DNA from 3 places in the Streptomyces sp. NPDC046909 genome. Region 3 is predicted to be linked to each of the others. Evidence: riboswitches for the same ligand, from Rfam matches in the RefSeq annotation. Region 3 holds a riboswitch; each other region holds the start of a gene.
What was found. Region 3 has a riboswitch for cyclic di-AMP ahead of ABZ928_RS43250 (transglycosylase SLT domain-containing protein). Riboswitches for the same ligand answer to the same signal wherever they lie in the genome.
Positions count from the first base shown of each region.

Region 1 (7,919 bases), on a different contig from region 3:
TCCGCCGTCGCGATCCCGCTGCTGGGTGCCGGCGGCGCGAGCGCGGCGGACGGAAACACCTGGGACCAGGTCGCCAAGTGCGAGACCGACGGCTCCTGGAGTGCGAACAACGGCGACGGCTACTACGGCGGGCTCAAGCTCTCCCAGGCGAACTGGGAGAAGTACGGCGGCCTCGACTACGCCACGAGCCCCGACCTCGCCAGCCGCAACCAGCAGATAGCCGTCGCCGAGAAGGTCCTCGCGGATCAGGGCGTCGGCGTCTGGGGCACCTGCGGGCTGCTCAACGGGCTGAGCCGGGACTCGGCCTCGGACGAGGTCGACACCGGCGTCGCGAGCGACAGCCCCTCGGCGTCCGAAGGGTCCAGTTCATCCGGATCATCCAACTCGTCCAGTTCCTCCGGTTCATCTGGATCGCCTGACTCGTCCTCGTCCTCGGGCTCGTCCTCCGGGTCGTCCGACGCGTCCTCCACCGACGCGACCCCTTCGCCTTCCGCATCCACCGAAGCGGACAACTCCGCCAAGTCGGACACCTCCGACCCCGGCGCCGAGAACTCACAGCCGTCCGACGGCTCACCCACAGCAGAGACGGATGCTGACGAATCGGACAACTCATGGCAAGAGGGCGGCTCTTCGGCCCTCGTTGACACCGGCGCCCTCGCGACCGACAGCGGCGCCGACGCCGACGCCCGCACCGGCGCCGGCACCGGCACCGGCAAGCACCGCGGCGCGAGTGCCGACGAGAGCTCGTACACCGTCCGCTCCGGTGACACCCTCGCCTCCATCGCCGACTCCCTTGACGTCGACGGCGGATGGCGTCGGCTCTACGCCGAGAACAAGCAGGTCATCGGCGCCGACCCGAGCGACATCATGCCCGGTCAGACCCTCGTACTCGGTACCGAATAGGGCGAAAAAGCACGGGAGTTCGCGCCGCACTTCGCAGTAAATGTCCGGTTTGGCGAAAGTGTGGGATGAGTCTCAGAAGCCCTGATCGTCTTTGAAATCCCCCGGGTTCCGTGTCTACGGTCAACACCGCTCGTCACCACGAGCCCCGGCTGCCGCAACGCCGAATCCTGCCAGCGGCCGTACGGGAACAGTCGTCGCGTCAAGCGCCGTAGGCAGGAGCGGGGGACCCAAGGTAAGTGCCGGGCCCAGCAGTTCACGCTGGTCCGGCTCGGGGTGAAGCCGCGCAGTGGGCCGAGAGGCCCCGACGCGCGGCCGGGCAACTCAACCGGCCCGAACCCGACAGCTCACCTCGCAGGCGTCGGTGAGGGGATCCACCATGCTGTTTTCCGGCAAGGGCAAGCACCGCCGTCCGTCCAAGGCCACCCGCGCCGCCGCGCTCGCCGGCGTCACCGGTGTCGCGATAGCCGCCCCGCTGATGGCGGCCGGCAACGCCTCCGCCGCCACCGCCTCCGAGTGGGACGCCGTCGCCCAGTGCGAGTCGGGCGGCAACTGGTCCATCAACACCGGCAACGGTTACTACGGCGGTCTGCAGTTCTCCGCCTCGACCTGGGCCGCGTACGGCGGCACGGCGTACGCCTCCACCGCGAACCAGGCCACCAAGGCGCAGCAGATCGAGATCGCCGAGAAGGTCCTCGCCTCCCAGGGCAAGGGTGCCTGGCCGACCTGCGGTGTGGGCCTGTCCGGCGCCACCTACACCGGCAGCAGCAGCTCCTCCAGCGGTTCCTCCAGCTCGTCGAGCGACAGCGGCACCAGCACCCGCTCCTCCGAGCAGTCGACGTCCCGCTCCTCCGAGCGCACGACCGCGAAGAAGACCGTCACCACCCCGACCGGTAAGAAGGTCAAGAAGGGCGACGGCGAGTACAAGGTCGTCAAGGGTGACACCCTCAGCTCCATCGCCGAGGAGCACGACGTCAAGGGCGGCTGGCAGAAGCTGTTCAAGCTGAACAAGGACATCGTCAGCGACGCCGACTTCATCTACCCGGGTCAGCAGCTGCACCTCAAGTAAGAGGCACCGGCAAGACCCAGCTGAACCACAGCGCCCTCACATCCGTGGTCCTCATACTGAAGGCCTCGTGAGGGTCCCCCCGTCCCCACGGGCTCCCCGCTCCGGTGCGTGTTCCCCCGTACGCACCGGGGCGGGGCTTTTTTGTGCCGGGTTTCCGGAAGCGTCTTTGTTCCGTTCAGAAACAATTTACGATCGGTTCTGTCCACGGGGCGGTCCACGCGGTGGCCGATCGCCCGGAGCCGGTTAGGCTCGTCTCGCAGAGCCGCTGCGGTAGTGCCGTAGCCGCGTCACATCCAAGAAGGAGATGCTCGTGCCGTCCATCGACGTCGTCGTAGCCCGGGAAATCCTGGACTCCCGAGGCAACCCCACGGTCGAGGTCGAGGTCGGCCTCGACGACGGCAGCACGGGTCGTGCCGCCGTTCCGTCCGGCGCCTCCACCGGTGCCTTCGAGGCCATCGAGCTCCGCGACGGTGACCCGAACCGCTACCAGGGCAAGGGTGTCGAGAAGGCCGTCCTCGCCGTCATCGAGCAGATCGGCCCGGAGCTGGTCGGCTACGACGCCACCGAGCAGCGCCTGATCGACCAGGCGATGTTCGACCTGGACGCCACCGACAACAAGGGCTCCCTCGGCGCCAACGCCATCCTCGGCGTCTCCCTCGCCGTCGCGCACGCCGCCTCCGAGGCCAGCGACCTGCCGCTCTTCCGCTACCTGGGCGGCCCGAACGCGCACCTGCTGCCCGTTCCGATGATGAACATCCTGAACGGCGGCTCGCACGCCGACTCCAACGTGGACATCCAGGAGTTCATGATCGCCCCGATCGGCGCGGAGTCCTTCTCCGAGGCGCTGCGCTGGGGCGCCGAGGTCTACCACACCCTCAAGAAGGTGCTGAAGACCAAGGGCCTGTCCACCGGCCTCGGCGACGAGGGCGGCTTCGCCCCGAACCTGGAGTCCAACCGCGCCGCCCTCGATCTCATCGTCGAGGCCATCAAGCAGGCCGGCTACATCCCCGGTGAGCAGATCGCGCTCGCGCTCGACGTCGCCGCGTCCGAGTTCTACAAGGACGGCAAGTACGAGTTCGAGGGCAAGTCCCGCTCGGCCGCCGAGATGACGGAGTACTACGAGGAGCTCGTCTCCGCGTACCCGCTCGTCTCCATCGAGGACCCGCTGTTCGAGGACGACTGGGCCGGCTGGAAGGTCATCACCGACAAGCTGGGCGACAAGGTCCAGATCGTCGGCGACGACCTCTTCGTCACCAACCCGGAGCGTCTGGCCCGCGGCATCGAGGAGGGCTCCGCCAACGCCCTGCTCGTCAAGGTGAACCAGATCGGCTCGCTGACCGAGACCCTGGACGCCGTCGAGATGGCCCAGCGCAACGGCTTCAAGTGCATGATGTCCCACCGCTCCGGCGAGACCGAGGACGTCACCATCGCCGACCTCGCGGTCGCGGTGAACTGCGGCCAGATCAAGACCGGCGCCCCGGCCCGCTCGGACCGCGTCGCCAAGTACAACCAGCTGCTGCGCATCGAGGAGATCCTCGACGACGCCGCCGTCTACGCCGGTCGCTCGGCCTTCCCGCGGTTCAAGGGCTGACCCTCACCGGGCTAAGGCTTAGCCAGTCGTACGTACGTCCCCGTACCCGGTCCCGTACCGTGTGCGGGGACGTACGCGCGTAGGTGAACGGAGTGAGAGATGGCCGTCAAGGACCGGGACCGTTTCTCCACCGCGACCAGGATCAAGCTGCTCGGCGAGCAGACCGCGGCCCGGGTCTACCGTTCGCAGACCAAGCGGCAGGCCCGCCGCTCCCGGCTCACCGGCCGGGCGGCGCTGCTCGCGCTCGTCCTGTGCTCGCTGGTGGTCGCGCTCGCCTACCCGATAAGGCAGTACGTCTCCCAGCGCGCCGAGATCGCTGATCTGGAGCGGCAGCAGGAGCAGGCCCGGCAGCGGGTAGAGCAGCTGCGGGACCTCAAGGCGCGCTGGCAGGACGACGCGTACGCCGAGCAGCAGATCCGGCAGCGGCTCCACTATGTGATGCCGGGGGAGACGGGGTTCATCGTCGTCGACCCGGGCGCGGCCCAGCAGTCGCGCGCCGAGCTGGGGGCCGCCGACCGGCCGTGGTACGCGAACGTCTGGGACGGGGTCGACAAGTCCGACGCCTCCGACCAGTGAACCGACCTTTCCACCAGTTCAAACAGCAGAGAGACCTTCGTACGGCATGGAAACGCCCCCGCCCGCCACTCCGCGCACCGAGCCCACCGACGCGGACGTCGAGGCCTTCAAGCAGCAGCTCGGCCGCCCGCCGCGCGGGCTGCGCGCGATCGCGCACCGCTGCCCGTGCGGTCAGCCGGACGTGGTGGAGACGGCCCCCCGGCTCCCCGACGGCACGCCCTTCCCGACGACGTACTACCTGACGTGCCCGCGCGCCGCCTCGGCGATCGGCACGCTGGAGGCGAACGGCGTCATGAAGGAGATGACGGAACGCCTTCAGACCGACCCGGAGCTCGCCGCCGCGTACCGGGCCGCACACGAGGACTACATCGCGCGCCGTGACGCCATCGAGGTCCTGGAGGGCTTCCCGAGCGCGGGCGGCATGCCGGACCGGGTGAAGTGCCTGCATGTCCTGGTGGGGCACTCCCTGGCCGCCGGGCCGGGCGTGAACCCGCTGGGCGACGAGGCGATCGCGATGCTCCCGGAGTGGTGGGCGAAGGGCCCGTGCGTGACCTCCGGGTGCGCGACCGCCGAGAAGGAGGACGATCAATGACCCGGGTCGCCGCCGTCGACTGCGGTACGAATTCCATCCGGCTCCTCGTCGCCGACTGCGACCCGGCGACCGGCGAACTGGCCGAGCTGGACCGCCGTATGACGATCGTGCGGCTCGGACAGGGCGTCGACCGCACCGGGCGGCTCGCCCCCGAGGCGCTGGAGCGGACCTTCGCCGCCTGCCGTGAGTACGCGGCGGTCGTCAAGGAGTACGGGGCGGAGCGGCTGCGGTTCGTCGCCACCTCGGCCTCCCGGGACGCCGAGAACCGGGACGAGTTCGTGCGCGGGGTGCTGGACATCCTCGGCGTCGAGCCCGAGGTCATCAGCGGTGACCAGGAGGCGGAGTTCTCCTTCACCGGGGCCACCAAGGAGCTCAAGGGCAGCGACCACCTCTCCAAGCCCTACCTGGTCGTGGACATCGGCGGCGGCTCGACCGAGTTCGTGGTCGGCGACGACCATGTACGGGCCGCGCGTTCCGTCGACGTCGGGTGCGTACGGATGACCGAGCGGCACCTCGTCCAGGACGGCGCCGTCACCGACCCGCCCACCGAGGCGCAGACCGCCGCGATGCGCGCGGACATCGAGGCCGCCCTCGACCTCGCCGAGGAGACGGTCCCGCTGCGCGAGGCGCGCACGCTGGTGGGGCTCGCCGGGTCCGTCACCACCGTGTCGTCGATCGCGCAGGAGCTGCCCGAGTACGACTCCGAGCGCATCCACCACTCCCGCGTCTCCTACGACAAGGTCCGCGAGATCACCGAGTGGCTGCTGCACTCCACCCACGCCGAGCGCGCGGCCGTCCCGTCGATGCACGAGGGGCGCGTGGACGTCATCGCGGCGGGGGCCCTCGTACTGCTGTCGATCATGGAGCGGATCGGGGCCGAGGAGGTCGTCGTGAGCGAGCACGACATCCTCGACGGCATCGCCTGGTCGATCGCTTAAGCGGTCCGCGGCCGTCCGTGGCCCTCTGCTGAGCAGGCAGAACAACGTTTGAGCGCGTCTGAGGGGCCCTTCGGGGCCCCTCTGTCGTGTGCCGTCGAGAAAGTTCGTGAAGTTCTTCACAAGGAATTCCGCTCCGTGGAACCAGGAAAAGGGTCCGGCTGACCCTTCCGAGGGGCCAACAGCCCCTTGAACGTGTTCAGAAGGGGTGTGAGCGGGGCGTTGCGGATGTCTTCGCGAGCAAGGATTTCGAGGGGCTCACGGCACCCTCGGGAGGCCAGAGAGGCAGCTCACGCGGCATTGACAACGGGTCGCCCTATACGGTGGTTCCCGGTTCGCGCCATGACCTGGGTCACGTGGGTCGCGGAGGATAACACACCCCTTCCAAGAGCTTGTGAAGGGGCGCACGAGCGACCCCCCTGAGGCGGGTGGATACTCGATGGCATGAGCACCACGGAGCGTCCCAGGATCCTCGTAGTAGGCGGTGGGTACGTAGGCCTGTACGCAGCTCGGCGCATCCTCAAGAAGATGCGCTACGGAGAGGCGACCGTCACGGTCGTCGACCCCCGGTCGTACATGACCTACCAGCCCTTCCTCCCCGAAACCGCCGCCGGCAACATCTCCCCGCGCCATGTCGTCGTCCCGCTGCGACGCGTGCTGCCCAAGGCGGAGGTTCTCACCGGCCGGGTCACCACCATCGACCAGGACCGCAAGGTCGCCACGATCGCCCCGCTGGTCGGCGAGGCGTACGAGCTGCCCTTCGACTACCTGGTGATCGCGCTCGGCGCGGTCTCCCGCACCTTCCCGATCCCCGGCCTCGCCGAGCAGGGCATCGGCATGAAGGGCATCGAGGAGGCCATCGGCCTGCGCAACCACGTGCTTGAGCAGCTCGACAAGGCCGACTCCACCACCGACGAGGAGATCCGCCGCAAGGCGCTCACCTTCGTCTTCATCGGCGGCGGCTTCGCCGGCGCGGAGACCATCGGTGAGGTCGAGGACCTGGCGCGCGACGCGGCCAAGTACTACAAGAACGTGTCCCGCGAGGACATGCGCTTCATCCTCGTCGACGCCGCCGACAAGATCCTCCCCGAGGTCGGCCCCAAGCTGGGCGCCTACGGCAAGGAGCACCTGGAGAGCCGCGGCGTGGAGATCTACCTCTCCACCTCGATGGACTCCTGCGTCGACGGGCACGTCGTGCTGAAGAACGGCCTCGAGGTCGACTCCAACACCATCGTGTGGACCGCCGGCGTCAAGCCGAACCCGGTCCTGTCCCGCTACGGCCTCCCGCTGGGCCCCCGCGGTCACGTGGACACCGCCGCGACCCTCCAGGTCCAGGGCACCGACTACATCTGGGCCGCGGGCGACAACGCCCAGGTCCCGGACATGGCCGCCCGCAAGGCCGGTGTCGAGAACGCCTGGTGCCCGCCGAACGCCCAGCACGCGCTGCGCCAGGCCAAGGTCCTCGGCGACAACGTGGTCTCCGGCATGCGGGGCTTCCCGCAGAAGGAGTACGCGCACTCCAACAAGGGCGCGGTGGCGGGCCTCGGCCTCCACAAGGGCGTCGCGATGATCGTCATGGGCAAGATGAAGATCAAGCTCAAGGGCCGTCTCGCCTGGTACATGCACCGCGGCTACCACGGTCTGGCCATGCCGACCTGGAACCGCAAGATCCGCGTCTTCGCCGACTGGACCCTCGGCATGTTCCTCAAGCGCGAGGTCGTCGCGCTCGGCGCCCTGGAGACTCCCCGCGAGGAGTTCTACGAGGCCGCCAAGCCCGCGCCCGCGCCGGTCGCCGCCAAGCCGGAGAAGACCGAGGCCAAGGCCTCCTGACCGGTACCGGTCGCTGAACGAACCGAAGGGCCTCCCGCCATCCGTGGTGCGGGAGGCCCTTCGGCGTTCCGTTCCCGGGGATGGCGTCCCGGCCCGTCGTTGTTTACGCAGGTGGACAATTCCGGGATCCTCGTCACGGAGGTGTGCGCCATGGCTGATGCCGCGCTGCGGCTGAAGACCCTCTTGGAACAACTGCTGGGAGCCCCGCTCCCGGTCCGGATCCGTGCCTGGGACGGCTCACAGGCGGGCCCGCCGGACGCGCCCGCGCTGGTCGTCCGCAACCGCCGAGCCGTCCGCCGGCTGCTGTTCAAGCCCGGCGAGCTCGGCCTGGCCCGCGCGTGGGTCGCGGGCGACCTCGACATCGACGGCGACTTCTACACCGCCCTCGACCTCATCTCCGGCCTCGTCTGGGAGCGCGGCGAGGAC
Region 1 covers NZ_JBEYXC010000004.1:112,861-120,779, reverse strand. Annotated here, with positions in the region: gene ABZ928_RS13635 (transglycosylase family protein) at 1-903, shown strand, start outside; cyclic di-AMP (ydaO/yuaA leader) riboswitch at 1,098-1,276, shown strand; gene ABZ928_RS13630 (transglycosylase family protein) at 1,280-1,969, shown strand; gene eno (phosphopyruvate hydratase) at 2,274-3,560, shown strand; gene ABZ928_RS13620 (septum formation initiator family protein) at 3,660-4,136, shown strand; gene ABZ928_RS13615 (DUF501 domain-containing protein) at 4,183-4,728, shown strand; gene ABZ928_RS13610 (Ppx/GppA phosphatase family protein) at 4,725-5,666, shown strand; gene ABZ928_RS13605 (NAD(P)/FAD-dependent oxidoreductase) at 6,108-7,493, shown strand; gene ABZ928_RS13600 (class I SAM-dependent methyltransferase) at 7,644-7,919, shown strand, end outside.
Region 1: it holds a riboswitch for cyclic di-AMP, as region 3 does, so the genes downstream of both, ABZ928_RS13630 (transglycosylase family protein) here and ABZ928_RS43250 (transglycosylase SLT domain-containing protein) in region 3, are expected to answer to the same signal.

Region 2 (7,919 bases), on a different contig from region 3:
GACGCCGGCCGTATCCGATCAGCCCGCCTCGCGCTCCCTGAACTCCTCCGCGTCCCACGCCCCGTTCAGTCGTCGCGTCACCCAACCCGGCGCCGCCGCACGGAAGTCGGCGGGCGAGAGTGCCCCCGCGCCCGCCGGCAGCGCCCCAAGAAGCGGCGCCCCCGCCACCTCCGGCAGATCCGCCAGATTGCAACGCGAGGCCAGATCGGGGGAGTCGGGCCAGCTGCCGATCACCACACCGAGCAACTCAAGCCCCCGCACCCGCAGTTCACGCGCCGTCAGCTCGGTCGTGTTCAGTGTGCCGAGGCCCGCCGACGCCACCACCAGCACCGGTGCGGCGAGGAGTTCCGCCACGTCGGCCAGGGTGCCGCCCGCGTCGTCGAAGCGCACGAGGAGACCGCCCGCCCCCTCGACCAGTACCAGGTCGTGCTCGGCGGCCAGCTTGGCGGCGGCCTCGGCGACGTCCCGCGGCCGCACTGGGGCGAGCCCCGCCCGGCGCGCCGCCGTCGCGGGGGCCAACGGCTCGGGATAGCGGGCGACTTCGGCGGCCGTCACCGCGCCCGCGAGCCGCGACACCTCCTGCGCGTCCCCGGGCTCGTCCGGCCGTACGCCGGTCTGCGCCGCCTTGAGCACGGCCACCGACCGGCCCGCCGCCACGGCCGCCGCGGCGACCGCCGCGGTCGCGACGGTCTTGCCGACCTCCGTGCCCGTACCCGTGATCACCAGGACCGACATGTCATCCCTCCCGCGCCGCGGCGCACACCGCACGCGCGATCCGTGCCACGTCCGCGTCACCCGTGACATACGGCGGCATCGTGTAGACGAGGTCGCGGAACGGCCGCAGCCATACGCCCTCGCGCACGGCCGCGGCGGTCGCCGCGCTCATGTCCACGGCGTGGTCGAGCTGGACCACGCCGATCGCGCCGAGGACCCGTACGTCCTTCACACCCGGCAGTTCCAGGGCCGGCGCCAGACCGTCCCGCAGCCCCGCCTCGATCCGCTTGACCTCCGCGAGCCAGTCCTGCCCGAGCAGCAGCTCGATCGAGGCACAGGCCACGGCTGCGGCGAGCGGATTGCCCATGAACGTCGGGCCGTGCGCGAGCACCGGGACCTCGCCCCGGGAGATGCCGTCGGCCACCCCCGATGTGCACAGCGTCGCCGCCATCGTCAGATAACCGCCGGTCAGCGCCTTGCCCACGCACATCACATCCGGCGTCACCGCCGCGTGCTCCGCCGCGAACAGCGCCCCGGTGCGCCCGAAGCCGGTCGCGATCTCGTCGAACACCAGCAGCACGTCGTGCGCGTCGCACGCCTCCCGCAGCACCCGCAGATACGCGGGGGAGTGGAACCGCATCCCGCCCGCACCCTGCACCACCGGCTCCACGATCACCGCGGCCAGCTCATCGGCGTGCCGCTCGATCGTGGCGCGCAGCTGCTCGGCGTACGACTCCTCGTACTCGGCCGGCGGAGCGTCCACGAACACCTGGCGCGGCAGCACCCCGCTCCACAGCTCGTGCATCCCGCCCTCGGGGTCGCACACCGACATGGGCTGCCAGGTGTCACCGTGGTAGCCGCCGCGCCAGGTCAGCAGGCGCTGTTTCCGGCCGCGCCCCAGCGAGCGCCAGTACTGAAGGCACATCTTCACCGCGACCTCGACCGACACCGACCCGGAGTCGGCGAGGAACACATGCTCCAGGCCCTCGGGAGACATGTCGACAAGGTGCTTCGCCAGCCGTACGGCGGGCTCGTGCGTGAGCCCGCCGAACATCACATGGCTCATCCGCCCGAGCTGCTCGTGCGCGGCCTCGTTGAGGACGGGGTGGTTGTAGCCGTGGATCGCCGACCACCAGGACGACATCCCGTCGACCAGCTCGCCCGAGCCGTCCGCCAACCGCAGCCGGACCCCGCTCGCCGACTCCACGACCAACGGCTCCTGCCGCCCCGGCATCGGCCCGTACGGATGCCAGACATGCCGCCGGTCGAGCTCGAGCAGCTCGGACACGGGCAGGTCAGGCATTGGGCGCGAGATCCGTTCCGGCACCACGACGGCGTACGGCGACCAGGTCCGTACGCGGCTCGCTCGCCGCCGGAGTCACGGCCGGCTCGGGCGCCGCACCGCACACGGACCCGCACCCGGCGCCCTCGTGCGAGCCGCAGCCCGCGCTCGCGTGCGACCCGCACCCGCCCGCCGCTGCCACGTCGACCCGGTGCTGGGGCAGCGTCACCTCGCCCGCGCCCTCCACCTCGAACCCGGCGTCCGCGATCATCTCCAGGTCGGCCTTGCCCGCCTGGCCCTCGGAGGTCAGGTAGTCGCCGAGGAAGATCGAGTTGGCGAGGTTCAGGGCCAGGGGCTGCATCGTGCGCAGATGGACCTCACGGCCGCCCGCGATCCGCACCTCGACGTCCGGGCAGACGAAGCGGACCATCGCCAGGATGCGCAGACAGCGCTGCGGGGTGAGGTTCCACTCCTTGGCCAGCGGGGTGCCCTCGAAGGGGATCAGGAAGTTGACCGGCACCGAGTCCGGGTCCAGCTCACGCAGCGAGAACACCACGTCGATCAGGTCCTCGTCCGACTCGCCCATGCCCGCGATCAGGCCCGAGCAGGCCGACAGACCCGCCGCGTGCGCCTTCTGCACGGTGTCCACGCGGTCGGCGTAGGTGTGCGTGGTCGTGATCTCCCCGTACGTCGCCTCGGACGTGTTGAGGTTGTGGTTGTAGGCGTCGGCGCCCGCCTCGCGCAGCCGCTCGGCCTGGCCGTCGGAGAGCAGGCCCAGGCAGGCGCACACCTCGACGCCCTCGTTCTGGTCCTTGATCGCCTTGATGGTGCCCGCGACCCGGTCCACGTCCCGGTCCGTCGGCCCGCGCCCGGACGCCACCAGGCAGACCCGCTTGGCGCCGCCCGCCAGACCCGCGGCGGCCGCCTGGGAAGCCTCGTCGGGCTTGAGCCAGGTGTACTTCAGGATCCCGGCCTCGGAGCCCAGGCGCTGCGAGCAGTAGGAGCAGTCCTCGGGGCACAGCCCGGACTTGAGGTTGACGAGGTAGTTCAGTTTCACCCGTCGGCCGAACCAGTGGCGGCGCACCTTTCCGGCCGCGGCCACCACATCGAGCAGGTCGTCGTCGGAGGTGGCGAGGACGGCGAGTGCTTCGTCGCGGGTCGGCAGCTCGCGCCGAAGCCCCTTGTCCACCAGCGTGTTCAGCAGGTCCATGGGTCCTGATCCTGTCCTACGGACCCGTCCCGGGCCAAGGAGAGTTCGTACAACAGCTGCCATTCGCTGTGTGGGTATTGCCACACAGTGGGTGCCCGGATCGGGCACTAGTGTCTGTTCGCTGCCTACAAAACCCCGGAGGACCCATGGCGTTCGGCTGGATCGACGAGCAGGCGCTGCTGCGCCGCCGCGCCGGGCTCGTACGGACCCTGCGGCCCCGTCCCGCCGACTCGCCGCTCCTCGACCTGGCGAGCAACGACTACCTGGGTCTGGCCCGCCACCCCGAGGTCGTCGAGGGGGCCGCGCGGGCCGCCCGGACCTGGGGCGGAGGCGCCACCGGGTCCCGGCTCGTCACCGGCACCACCGAGCTTCACACCGAGCTGGAACGCGAGCTGGCCGAATACAGCGGTCATGAAGCGGCTCTCGTCTTTTCCTCCGGGTACGCCGCCAACCTCGCCGCGGTCACCGCGCTCGCCCCGCACGGCTCGCTGATCGTCTCCGACGCCGGGAACCACGCCTCGCTCATCGACGGCTGCCGGCTGGCCCGGGGCACGACCCAGGTCGTCGGGCACGCCGACCCGGACGCCGTGCGCAAGGCGCTGCACACGCACGACGGTCCCGCGGTCGTCGTATCCGACACGGTCTTCTCCGTGGACGGCGACGCCGCCCCGCTCGCCGGGCTCGCCGAGGCATGCCGGGAGCACGGCGCGGGCCTGCTGGTCGACGACGCCCACGGCCTCGGCGTACTCGGCGACGGCGGCCGCGGCGCCCCGTACGCGGCGGGGCTCGCGGGCGCCGACGACGTCGTCGTGACGGTCACGCTGTCCAAGTCGCTCGGCAGCCAGGGCGGCGCCGTGCTCGGCCCCGCCCGGGTCATCGACCACCTCGTCAACGCGGCCCGGACCTTCATCTTCGACACCGGGCTCGCCCCCGCCGCGGCGGGAGCGGCCCTCGCCGCACTGAACCTGCTGCGCCGCGAGCCGGAACGCGCGGCGCGCGCCCGGACCGTGGCCGCCGAACTGCACGCACGGCTGACCGCCGCGGGGCACGAGGCGGTACGCCCCGACGCCGCGGTGGTCTCCGTGCGCGCTCCGTCCCCGGATCAGGCCGTGCGGTGGGCGGCGGACTGCCGTACCGCGGGTCTCGCCGTGGGCTGCTTCCGGCCCCCTTCCGTGCCCGACGGCATCTCACGGCTCAGGCTGACCGCCCGCGCGGACCTCTCCGAGGCGCAGATCGAACGCGCTGTACAGGTGATCGGTGAGACACGACCATGAGTCGGCGTGACACGGCCGTGCTTCGGACGGAGTGGCTCAGAACGCGGCCGTGAACCCCGCCCAGCTCTCGGGGGAGAAGAGCAGCGCGGGTCCGGACGGGTTCTTGGAGTCGCGCACGGCGAGCAGACCGGCCTGGGGGCCGGTCAGCGGCCGAGCCGTCTCCACACAGTTGTTCGCACCGGTGCTGTAGCTGCTGCGCAGCCATCGCACGACGTGCAGATCCGTACTGGAATCGGTACTGGAAGGTACGTTCCGAGGCATTGCGGACATGGTGCCTCCTTACGCGCCGTCACCTATCCCGGCGATGTAATCCAACGAGTCCTCGGGCGAAAGGGCGTGGATCTGAAGGGTGTTGAAGGCCTCCGTGTAGGCCTGGAGGTCTTCTTTCCGTTCGAGGTAGAGGCTACTCGTCATGTGGTCGAGAACAACCACGTCCAGATCAGATGTGCTCGGAAAAGAGAAGATTACGAAAGGCCCGGTGATGCCGATGTGCGCTCCCGCGGCGAACGGCAGCACCTGAAGCCTCACTTGGGGCAGCCGCGCCGCCTCGATCAGTCTCCGCAGCTGCCGCGCCATCGTCGCGGGCCCGCCGATCTCCCGGCGCAGCACCGCCTCGTCCAGCACCGCGCTCAGCTCCAACGGCGGCTGGGCCCGCAGTACGTCCTGCCTGGCCAGCCGCACCTCGACCAGCGCGTCCAGTCTGTCGTCGGTGTCCGCGTCGAGCCCGCCCACCGCGGCCCGGGTCACCGCGCGCGCGTACTCCGGTGTCTGCAACAGCCCCGGCACCACCGAGGTCTCCAGCGTGCGCATCGCGCTCGCCTGGGACTCCAGACTGATGAAGTCGCGGTACGTCGTCGGCAGTACCCCGCGGTACTGGTGCCACCAGTGGTGCCGTCCGCCCCCTTCGTCGGACCCCGCCAACACCAGCAGCAGCTCACGCAGTTGGCCGTCGCGCACCTCGTAGACGTCCAGGAGTAACCGCACATCGGCCGGTTTCACTCCGCTCGCGCCCGTCTCGATCCGGCTCACCTTGGACTGGTGCCAGCCCGCCAGCCGGGCCGCCTCACCACTGGTGAGCCCCGCACCCGTGCGCAACGCACGCAGTTCGGCGCCCAGTTTCCGGCGGCGTACCGCGGGACCGTGCTGCATGGGCTACTCCTTACTCCTTACGGGCCGCTCAAATACGGTTTTCCGTCGGAGAGTTCACCGCTTCGAGCGACAGATATATGCATATCTTGGTGGATCGGCACCGTGACGGGCCTGGTAATGGCAGTCTGGCGGCGAAGCACCAGTCCGGGACCGTACTCGAACCATCCGCTCCGTGTCGGACTGCGGTCCCGTGGGAAAGGGACGACGTCGCCATGGCAGACCATCTGGAAGCATCCGTCACTCTGCCGAGCGATCCCGCCTCGGTCTCCGCGGCCCGCACCTATGTCATCGGCACCCTGGCGGAATGGGGTCTGCCGGCGGACACCGAGGTGGCGGAGACGATCCGGCTCATCGTCTCCGAACTCGCCACCAACGCCGTACAGCACACCTTCGGGCAGTCACCCACCTTCACGGTGGACATCCATCTCGACCGTGACGAACAACTGCGCATCGGCGTCACCGACAGCCACCCCCGCTTCCCCAAACGCCTGCCGGCCGCTGTCCAGCAGGACAACGGCCGAGGCATGGTCATCATTCGGTGGCTCACCGCCGAGTGCGGCGGAAAACTGAGAGTGCGGCCCACGCGCGAGGGGGGCAAGACGGTTTCCATCGAACTGCCTTGGACCGTCCCGGCGGAGCCGGTGTCAGCGGCGGGGCAGCAGGAACCGTAGGCGGGGCGCTACGGCGGCCCCGCGAGGGTGGCGGCGGGTCAGGTCGCCGTCACCCCCGCGGGATCGGGTCACTTGACCCGGCCGTACCAGACGCTCTTCGTCCAGATCTTCTCCAGCTTCACGACCTCCCCGGTCTTCGGGGAGTGCCAGATCTTCCCCTTCCCCGCGTAAATACCGACGTGGTACACGTTCGACCCCGAGTGGAAGAACACGAGGTCTCCGGCCTTGCGGCTGCCGGAGGAGATGTGGCGGGTCTTGTTGTACTGCTGGGCCGCCGTACGAGGCAGTTTTTTGCCGGCCTTCTTGTACGAGTAGAGCGTGAGCCCCGAGCAGTCGAAGCGGTGCGGCCCCGCGGCGCCGTACTTGTACGGGGAGCCCTTTTTGGAGGCCGCTACCTGGAGTGCCTTCGTCGCCGGTGTCGCGGCCTCGGCATCGGACGCGAGGCCCGGGACCACGAGGGAGCCGCCCACTGCGGCGAGGGTGAGAGCCGAAGCCGTACCGGCTCGGGCCATCAGCGACGGGACACGATTGAGCGCAGTCATGCGCAACCCTTCGTCAGCCGCCTGTGAAGGATGACCTGTCGGATTCGGGCTGGCGAAGTTGCCCGGCCGCAAACTGCGGCTTCACCCCAAGGGCTGCTCGGAACGGCCGATGAAGGCTGCTCCGGCGACCCGTCGTGCTTGGGTCCTCCACTCCTGCCGATCCACTCCTGTCGACTCGGTCATCCGGGCGGCGGCAGGACTCGGCGTCCACCCGGACCGCCCCGCCGCTGTGGCGGGGGCTTGTCGTCAGACAGGGATCTTCACGCACTCAATGCCGAAAAACCCAATGGAATCGGGGATTTGTGTTGTTACTCACCACTCACCCGTTCGGGTGGACACTCGTCTGTTCGAGGGACTGTCCAGGGGTCCGAGGACGCCCGGACCAGCATCGGAGGCACTCATTCCGGACTCGGGCTACGCGCGTCGCGCAAGCCTGACGGCCCAGTCGAAGGAGAGGCGTCTACTCCGAATGGGGGTACGTCATTTGGTCCGTTTCAACCCCGGTCCGGACACTGCGGCGGCAGGGCGACCCGCGCGGTGCGCCGCTCGCCGTCGAGCACCCGCAGCGCCTGCGCCAGGGTCGCGGCGTGCACCTCGGTCTCGCCGCGCTGATGCATCGTCGCCAGCGCGTCGCGCAGTGCGGCCGCCTTGGCCACGAGCGCCTGGGCGGCCCGCAGTCCGCGGTAGGTGTCGCCGTGGTGCGCCGGGTTGATACGGCCCAGCAGATCGACCACGTCGAGATAACGGTCGATCAACTCGCCCTCGGCGCGCGTCAGGGCGGGCAGCGGTGGGAGTTCGGGTGGGAGCACCGGCCCCTCACCGCCCGGTGGGCGGCGCGGCGGTGGCCTTCCGGCTGGGGATGATCCGGTCCACCAGCCCGTACTCCACGGCCTCTTGGGCGTCCATGATCTTGTCCCGCTCGATGTCCGCGGTGACTTGCTCGTGGCTGCGCCCGGTGTGCCGTACGAGCATCTCCTCCAGGCGGTGGCGGATGCGCCCCAACTCCTCGGCCTGGATGGCCAGATCGCTGGCCTGTCCCTCCACCGGCTCGGGCAGCGACGGCTGATGGATCATCAC
Region 2 covers NZ_JBEYXC010000009.1:305,077-312,995, reverse strand. Annotated here, with positions in the region: gene bioD (dethiobiotin synthase) at 19-735, opposite strand; gene ABZ928_RS29665 (adenosylmethionine--8-amino-7-oxononanoate transaminase) at 737-2,017, opposite strand; gene bioB (biotin synthase BioB) at 2,010-3,206, opposite strand; gene ABZ928_RS29655 (8-amino-7-oxononanoate synthase) at 3,353-4,480, shown strand; gene ABZ928_RS29650 (DUF397 domain-containing protein) at 4,517-4,750, opposite strand; gene ABZ928_RS29645 (helix-turn-helix transcriptional regulator) at 4,760-5,629, opposite strand; gene ABZ928_RS29640 (ATP-binding protein) at 5,842-6,300, shown strand; gene ABZ928_RS29635 (C40 family peptidase) at 6,369-6,842, opposite strand; cyclic di-AMP (ydaO/yuaA leader) riboswitch at 6,846-7,058, opposite strand; gene ABZ928_RS29630 (hypothetical protein) at 7,337-7,651, opposite strand; gene ABZ928_RS29625 (ATP-dependent Clp protease proteolytic subunit) at 7,659-7,919, opposite strand, start outside.
Region 2: it holds a riboswitch for cyclic di-AMP, as region 3 does, so the genes downstream of both, ABZ928_RS29635 (C40 family peptidase) here and ABZ928_RS43250 (transglycosylase SLT domain-containing protein) in region 3, are expected to answer to the same signal.

Region 3 (7,919 bases):
ACGGTGCCATGTGTGCCCTACCTCCGTGATAGGCGGCGGCTTCCAACTGCTCGTACTCGTCCACCCCGTAGCCGCCATTCTCACCCGAATCGGTGAGGAGTGGTGTTTTCCGTGGTGTCCATCTGACCAAATCCGCCGACCCGGGGCGTCAGCCCACGGAGCCAACTCCGCGTACAACTGGGGTATGACACGACACGTCGGCGCCCCCTACGACCCGTAGGGGGCGCCGACGTTTCACGGGGTCAGCCGCGCAGGAACACGTAGTCCGCCTGGTAGGGCACCCCGACGATCGTGCCCGGCGTGCAGGAGCCGGTCGGGGCGACGCCGCCGACGGTGTTCAGGCGCAGGATCTCGCTGGTGTCGGCGAGCAGGCCATGGTGCTTGCCGGACTGCGTGGCCTTCAGGTCCAGCTCCGGGATGTTCCCGTCGCCGTTGGGGGTCTTGGAGATGAGGGACCCGGTGACCGCACTGCGATCCCGCGCGATCCACTGCGGCGTACCGGAGTTGGGCTGCACGAAGGAGTGCGCGATGCCGCCGCCGAGCACGGCGCTGACGTCCCGCTGGGCGAAGGCGTAACCGCCGCCCTCGGCCGGCTTGCACTCGTAGATCTGCTTGCCCTTGATGACGGACGCCTGGAAGTTGCGCAGCGCGTCACGGAAGTCGAAGCCGGCGACGGTCACCTTGTGGAGCTGGCCGCGGACGGCCCCGCCGGGGAACTCGGCGGTGTGCAGGTTGGCGTAGAACGAGCCGGGGTCGGACTTCAGGGCGTCGAGCAGCGCGCCGTCCTTCACCTTCACGGTGCCGGTGACGCTGTGGCCCTTCGCCTTCTCAAGGAGCTTGCCGAAGTCGACCTTGACGCCGCCGTTGGTGCCCTTGGCGCCCTGGTGGATGTGGAGCAGGGTGGGCTTGCCGGTGCCGCGCCAGGTCACGGCGACGGACACCTTGTCGCCCTTGACCTTGATGAACTCCAGCGCGGCGCCGTCCTTGTCGCCGACGGCCGGGCCGCCCTCGACGGGTACCTCGTTGGCGCCCCGGAGGCTGGTGGCGAGGATCGTGCCGCCGTTCCCCCCGAGGACACCGCTCTGGCTGACGATGCTCTCGCCGCCGGTGTGCCCCGCGTGGTCAGCGCGGTCACCTCCGGCGGCGAAGGCGGGTATCACCGCGGCGGCGACACCACCGGCGGCGGCCACCGCGACGGCGGTGACGATCAGGCTCTTACGGCGTGCGGAGTACGTCGCTTTGATGCCCATGATTCTTTTATCTCCCCGTATTGCGGCTGACGCCCCCTGCGTCAGCTTCTGGGCATGAATACGGAGGCGATCTCAGATTGGACTCAGTCCAACATTGTGACGTGCATCACATCGATCGGCCCAGGGGCGCGGGGAACTGCGCGACCAGCCACAACGCACCCGCAGACGGCAGCGCACCCAAGAGGCACTACCCGGCCCGGTGCACCACCGCATCGCACAGCTCCACCAGCGCCGCCTTCGAGTCGCACTCCGGCAGCGGAGCCAGCGCGGCCCGCGCCTCCTCCGCGAACCGCACGGTGTCCCGCCGGGCCTGCTCCAGCGCCGGGTGCACTCGCAGAGCGGCCAAAGCTTCCGCGTGCCGCACGTCATCGCTCAGGTCGGAGTCCAGCAGCTCGCACAGAGCCAGATCCTCCGCCAGCCCCAGCCGAGCGGCGCGTTCCCGCAGCCGCAGGACCGGCATGGTCGGGATGCCCTCGCGCAGGTCCGTGCCCGGCGTCTTGCCGGACTCATGGGAGTCGGAGGCGATGTCCAGCACGTCGTCCGCGAGCTGGAAGGCGACCCCCAGCCGCTCCCCGTACTGCGTCAGCACGTCCACGACCGTCTCGTCGGCACCCGACATCATCGCGCCGAACCGGCAGGAGACCGCGACCAGCGAACCCGTCTTGCCGCCGAGCACGTCCAAGTAGTGCTCGACCGGATCCCGACCGTCCACAGGCCCCGCGGTCTCCAGGATCTGCCCGGTCACCAACCGTTCGAACGCCTCGGCCTGGACGCGGACCGCCTCGGGCCCGAGGTCGGCCAGGATGTGGGACGCGCGGGCGAAGAGGAAGTCGCCAGTGAGGACCGCGACCGAGTTGCCCCAGCGGGTGTTGGCGCTCTCGACACCGCGTCGTACGGCGGCCTCGTCCATGACGTCGTCGTGGTACAGCGTCGCGAGGTGGGTCAGCTCGACGACGACCGCCGAGGGCACCACACCTGGCGCGTACGGGTCGCCGAACTGGGCGGTGAGCATCACGAGCAGCGGACGGAAGCGCTTCCCGCCCGCCCGGACGAGGTGCTGCGCGGCCTCCGTGATGAAGGGGACCTCGCTCTTGGTGGCTTCGAGCAAACCCTCCTCGACGGCCGCCAATCCGGCCTGGACATCGGCTTCCAGAGCCTGGTCCCGCACGCTCAGCCCGAACGGCCCGACGACGGTCACGAGGGGTCTCCTGTCTGCTGGTGTCTACTGGCGATTACACGGTTTGTCGATAGGTCGCTGCCATCACTCAAGTCAGCGTATCCGGTCACCTTTCGATCACCGCTGCCGCCCACCCTCCCCCAATCTCGACTTCGCTCGATCGGGAGGTGCCCCCATCAGCAGGGGCGGTATCGGATCACGACCGGTATGTTTTTGATCAACTGAAAAGAACGGATATCTATCGACTTACACGGAAGTAGTAGAGCGTGTCTCGAACAACCGTTGACGTAGAGCCCGGAAACCAGCCGCCTCCCGAGGACGACACCGCCTTCTTCGGCCAGCCGAAAGGCCTGCTCACCCTCTCCGGTCTGGAGGTCTGGGAGCGTTTCTCGTTCCTCGGCATGCAGGCCATCCTGGTCCTGTACTTCGCCGACTCGGTCGCCAACGAGGGCATGGGCATGTCGGCCGGAACGGCCGCGTCCGTCTCCGCCGCCTACGGCACCCTCGTCTACCTCGTCTCGGTCGCCGGCGGCTGGCTCGCCGACCGCATGCTCGGCTCGTACCGCGCGGTGCTGTGGGGCGGCATCCTGATCGCCTGCGGCCACTACTCGATGGCCGTCCCGACCGCGACCATGACCTGGGTGGGCCTCGGCCTCATCAGCGCCGGCACCGGGCTCCTCAAGCCCAACGTGGCCACCATGGTCGGCAAGCTCTACGCCACCGACGACGACCGCCGGGACGCCGGTTTCGCGCTCTACTACATGGCGATCAACATCGGCGCCTTCGCGGGCCCGCTGATCACCGGCTGGCTCGGCGACCACAAGGGCTGGCACTGGGGCTTCTCGGCCGCCGCGATCGGCATGACCTTCGGGCTGGTCCAGTACGTCATGGGCCGCCGTCACCTGGCCGGACGCAAGCACTCCGCCGAGTTCGCGCTCGCCCCGGACGCCATGCGCGGGGCGGTCAAGCTGATCATCGCGGGCACCGTCGCCGTCGCCGTGCTCGCCGGTCTCCTGGCCGCCGTCGGCTGGCTGACCATGGACCGCTTCGTCGACCTGCTCACCCTCATCTCGGTGATCGCGCCGGTCGTGTACTTCGTCGTCATGTTCCGCAGCCCGCGGGTCACCGCCGGGGAACGCGGCCGCCTCAGGCCGTACATCGTGCTCTTCCTGGCCTCGACCGTCTTCAACTTCATCCTCTTCCAGGCCTACTCCACGATGATGCTGCTGGCCTCCACGAACGCCGAGACGACCATCCTCGGCTTCGACTTCCCGGCCAGCTGGTACGCCTCCGCGCTCGGCGCCTTCGAGGTCGGTCTCGCGCCCTTCGTGGCCGCGCTGTGGGTCCGTATGGGCCACGGCCAGCCGCACGCCTCCAACAAGATCGCGATCGGGGTCGTGCTCGGCGGTCTGTCGTTCCTGCTGATGGTCCTGCCGACCAGCGGACACAGCGGCGACGACTACCTCATGTCGGCCTGGTGGATCGTCGGTTCCTACTTCCTGCTGGGCCTCGGCGACATCCTCCTGGAGACCTCCGGCATGTCCGCCACCACCAAGCTCGCCCCGGTGGCCTTCTCCAGCCAGACCATGTCCCTCTGGTTCCTGTCCCTCGCCCTCGCCAACGGCATCCAGGCCCAGACGGTGAAGCTCTACGACAACGTCTCGCACCCGGCGTACTTCGGCGTCAACGGCGCGATCGCGGTGGCCGCGGGCCTCGCCGTGATGGCCGCCGCACCGTGGCTGCGCCGCACGATGCACCCGGTCCACTGAAACCAACGCAGCCACTGGGGTCACGCTCATGCGCATCCGCACCTCCTTCCCCTACGAGACGACCCACGAGGACCTCCGCATCCCGCTCCCCGACGGGACGCGGCTCTACGCGCGCGTGTGGCGCCCCCTGACCGACGAGCCCGTCCCCGCGCTCCTCGAATACCTTCCGTACCGCCTGACCGACTGGACCGCGCCCCGCGACTGGCAGCGCCACCCCTGGTACGCGGGCCACGGGTACGCGTCCGTGCGCGTCGACATCCGCGGGCACGGCAACAGCGAGGGCATGCCGGGCGACGAGTACGCGGCGGTGGAGCTCGCCGACGGCGTCGAGGTGGTCAACTGGCTGGCGGCGCAGCCCTGGTGCAGTGGCGAGGTCGGCATGTTCGGCATCTCCTGGGGCGGTTTCAACTCCCTCCAGATCGCGGCCCTCGCGCCCGAGCCGCTCAAGGCGGTCGTCACGGTCTGCTCGACGGACGACCGCTATGACGACGACGTGCACTACACGGGAGGTTCCGTCCTCGCGGTCGACATGCACGCGTGGGCCGCCACCATGCTCGCCTTCGTGTCGCGCCCGCCGGACCCTCAGTACGCGGGCGTGGCGTGGCGGGACCTGTGGCTCAAGCGCCTGGAGCAGGTCGACCCGTTCCTCCACACCTGGCTGGCCCACCAGACCCGCGACGACTACTGGCGGCACGGCAGCGTCTGCGAGGACTACGGCGCGATCGACGCGGCGGTCCTGGCGGTGGGCGGCTGGCACGACCCGTACCGGGACACGGTCCTCCGTCTGGTCGAGCACCTCCCGCCGGACCGCGTACGCGGCCTCATCGGCCCCTGGTCCCACCAGTACCCGGACCGCGGCCTGCCGCCCGGCCCGGCGATCGGCTTCCTCCAGGAGACCCTGCGCTGGTGGGACCACCACCTCAAGGGCATCGACACCGGCGTCATGCGCGAGCCCCTGCTCCGTTCCTACATCAGCGACTCGCACCGCCCGGCCACGGTCTACGACACCCTGCCCGGCCGCTGGGTCGCTGAACCGGCCTGGCCCTCCCCCCACGTCACGACCATCTCGTACGGCCTTCAGGGCGCCCCCGTGCTCGTACGGTCCCCCCAGCACACCGGTGTCGACGCCGGGCGCTTCTTCCCGTTCGGGAACGACGCCGATCTGCCGCCGGACCAGCGGGAGGAGGACGCGCGCTCGGCCTGTTTCGAGTTCGCGGTGGGTGAGGAGACATGGGTGCTGGGGCGGCCGCGGGTGCGGCTCAAAGTGACCTCGGAGGTTTCACGCGGACAGGTGATCGCGCGGTTGTGCGATGTCGCGCCGGACGGGTCGTCGACGCTGGTCACCCGGGGTGTGCTGAACCTGTCGGCGCGGCACGGCCGGGACCGGGTCGTGCCGTGGGAGCCGGGCTCCACACAGGAGGTCGTCTTCGAGCTGAACGGCATCGGGCACGCCTTCCCGCCCGGGCATCGCATCCGGCTCGCCGTCTCGTCCGCGTACTGGCCGTGGGTGTGGCCGCAGCCCGAGTCGCAGGCGGGCTTCACCCTGGACCCGGCCGGCAGCTTCCTCGAACTTCCGGTCAGGAATCACGACTTGAGCGCGCCCGTCACCTTCGACGAGCCCGAGCAGTCCGAGCCGCTGGGCGTGGCCTTCCCGGTCACTCTCGACGAACCGCGCCCCGAGCGCCTCGTCGTACGCGATGTCGCCAAGGGTGAGTGGCGGCTGGAGGTCGATCCGCGATACGGCGGCACGCGCGTGTACCCCGACGGTCTGGAGTTCACCGAGGACGCGCTGGAGACGTACACGATCGACGAGACGGACCCGCTGTCGGCGCGGGCCCGCTCGGAGTGGTCGATCCGGCTGCACCGGCCGGAGCTGGCGTGGGACACCACGGTGCGGACCCGCTCGGAGATCACCTGTGAGGCGGCTGAGTTCCTCACCTTCAACGAGGTGATCTGCGCGGAGGGCGGCGAGGTGGTCTTCCACCGGACGTGGGAGCGGCGGATTCCACGGACGGCCGGTTAGTTGCCAGTTGGGCATTCTTGACCGTTTTGCACCTCTTGCGCTTCGCGGTGACTTGCCTCACTTCGCCACACCCGTCACCCCCGGAATTCAGCGCCCCATAAGCCGCACACCATGATCAACGGGTGTGATGTGTGAATCCGGTACTTGTTCCGGACATGTGCGATCGCATACGTTCCCGGCCCAGGGCGGACGCCGAATCCTGCCGCCGCCCTGATACCGCTCACTCACTCACGAGAACACGTACGGCAGGAGCGGGGGACCCAAGGTAAGTCGCCGCACCGGTGCCATTACGGCCCACCGGTACGGCTCGGGGTGAAGCCATGCCTTCTCCGGTGTGGCCGGGCATCTCCCGCCCGAACCCGACAGCTCACCTCGCAGGCGCCGGAGAGGAACTTCGCCATGCGCCTGTCCCGCAAACTCGCCGTCACCGGTGCCGCCGTCGCCGCGCTCGCCTTCCCCGTCATCGGCGCGACCAGCGCCTCCGCGGCCACCACCGGCACGGTCTCCGCGACCTCGCTCGGCTACTCCGACACCCTCGACGGCTGGATCCGCGCCTCCCTCCAGGTCATGGCGCAGAACGGCATCCCGGGCACGTACGACGGCATCTACCGCAATGTCATCCGGGAGTCCTCGGGCAACCCGTACGCCATCAACGGCTGGGACTCCAACGCGGCCGCGGGCACCCCGTCCAAGGGCCTGCTCCAGGTGATCGACCCGACCTTCCAGGCGTACCACGTGGCCAACACCTCGTGGGACCCGTACGACCCGGTCGCCAACATCACCGCGGCCTGCAACTACGCGGCGCAGCGGTACGGGTCCATCGACAACGTGTGGGGCGCCTACTAAGGGCCCGTACAAAGGCTCTGCCCAGGGCTGCCGAAGAGTCTTTCGAGGACGACGGCGATGCCGTCGTCCTCGTTGGACAAGGTCACCTCGTCGGCCACGGCCTTGAGTTCGGGGTGGGCGTTCGCCATCGCGACGCCGTGGGCCGCCCAGTCGAACATGGGGATGTCGTTGGGCATGTCCCCGAAGGCGATGGTCCGGTCCGGGCCGAGGCCGAGGTACTCGGCGGCCAGGGCGAGACCCGTCGCCTTGGTGATGCCGCATGGCTGGAGTTCGACGGTGCCGGGACCCGACATCGTGACCGTCGCGAGGGAACCGACGACTCCGCGCGCGGTCGCCGCCAACTCGTCGTCGGACAGCGTGGGATGGCGCAGCAGCACCTTGCTGATCGGCTCGCACCACAGGTCGTCGCGCCGGTCGACCCGTACAGCCGGGAGGGTCGGGTGCGGCATCAGATAGCCCGGTTCGATGAGCGTGAGCCCCTCGACGCCGTCCTGGTCGACGGCGGCGTACACCTGGCCGACCTCGGCCTCGATCTTGCCGAGCGCGGTCTCGGCCAGCTCCCGGTCCAGGGTGACCGACCACAGCAGACGGTCCGCGCCGGCGTCGTACACCTGCGCGCCCTGTCCGCACACCGCGAGCCCCGTGCTGCCGAGGTCGTCGAGGAGTGGTCGCACTCTCGGGGCCGGCCGGCCGGTCACCACCAGATGCCGGGCGCCTGCCTCCGCCACCCGCGCGAGCGCGGCGAGCGACCGGTCGGAGAGCGTGTCGTCACCCCGGAGGAGGGTTCCGTCCAGGTCAGTGGCGATGAGCGAATATGCGGTGGGTGCGGCCATGATCAGAGAATACGGATGGAA
Region 3 covers NZ_JBEYXC010000019.1:14,340-22,258, forward strand. Annotated here, with positions in the region: gene ABZ928_RS43225 (sigma-E factor regulatory protein RseB domain-containing protein) at 1-10, opposite strand, end outside; gene ABZ928_RS43230 (CHRD domain-containing protein) at 243-1,250, opposite strand; gene ABZ928_RS43235 (polyprenyl synthetase family protein) at 1,438-2,448, opposite strand; gene ABZ928_RS43240 (peptide MFS transporter) at 2,694-4,196, shown strand; gene ABZ928_RS43245 (CocE/NonD family hydrolase) at 4,225-6,219, shown strand; cyclic di-AMP (ydaO/yuaA leader) riboswitch at 6,427-6,613, shown strand; gene ABZ928_RS43250 (transglycosylase SLT domain-containing protein) at 6,619-7,065, shown strand; gene ABZ928_RS43255 (HAD family hydrolase) at 7,062-7,898, opposite strand.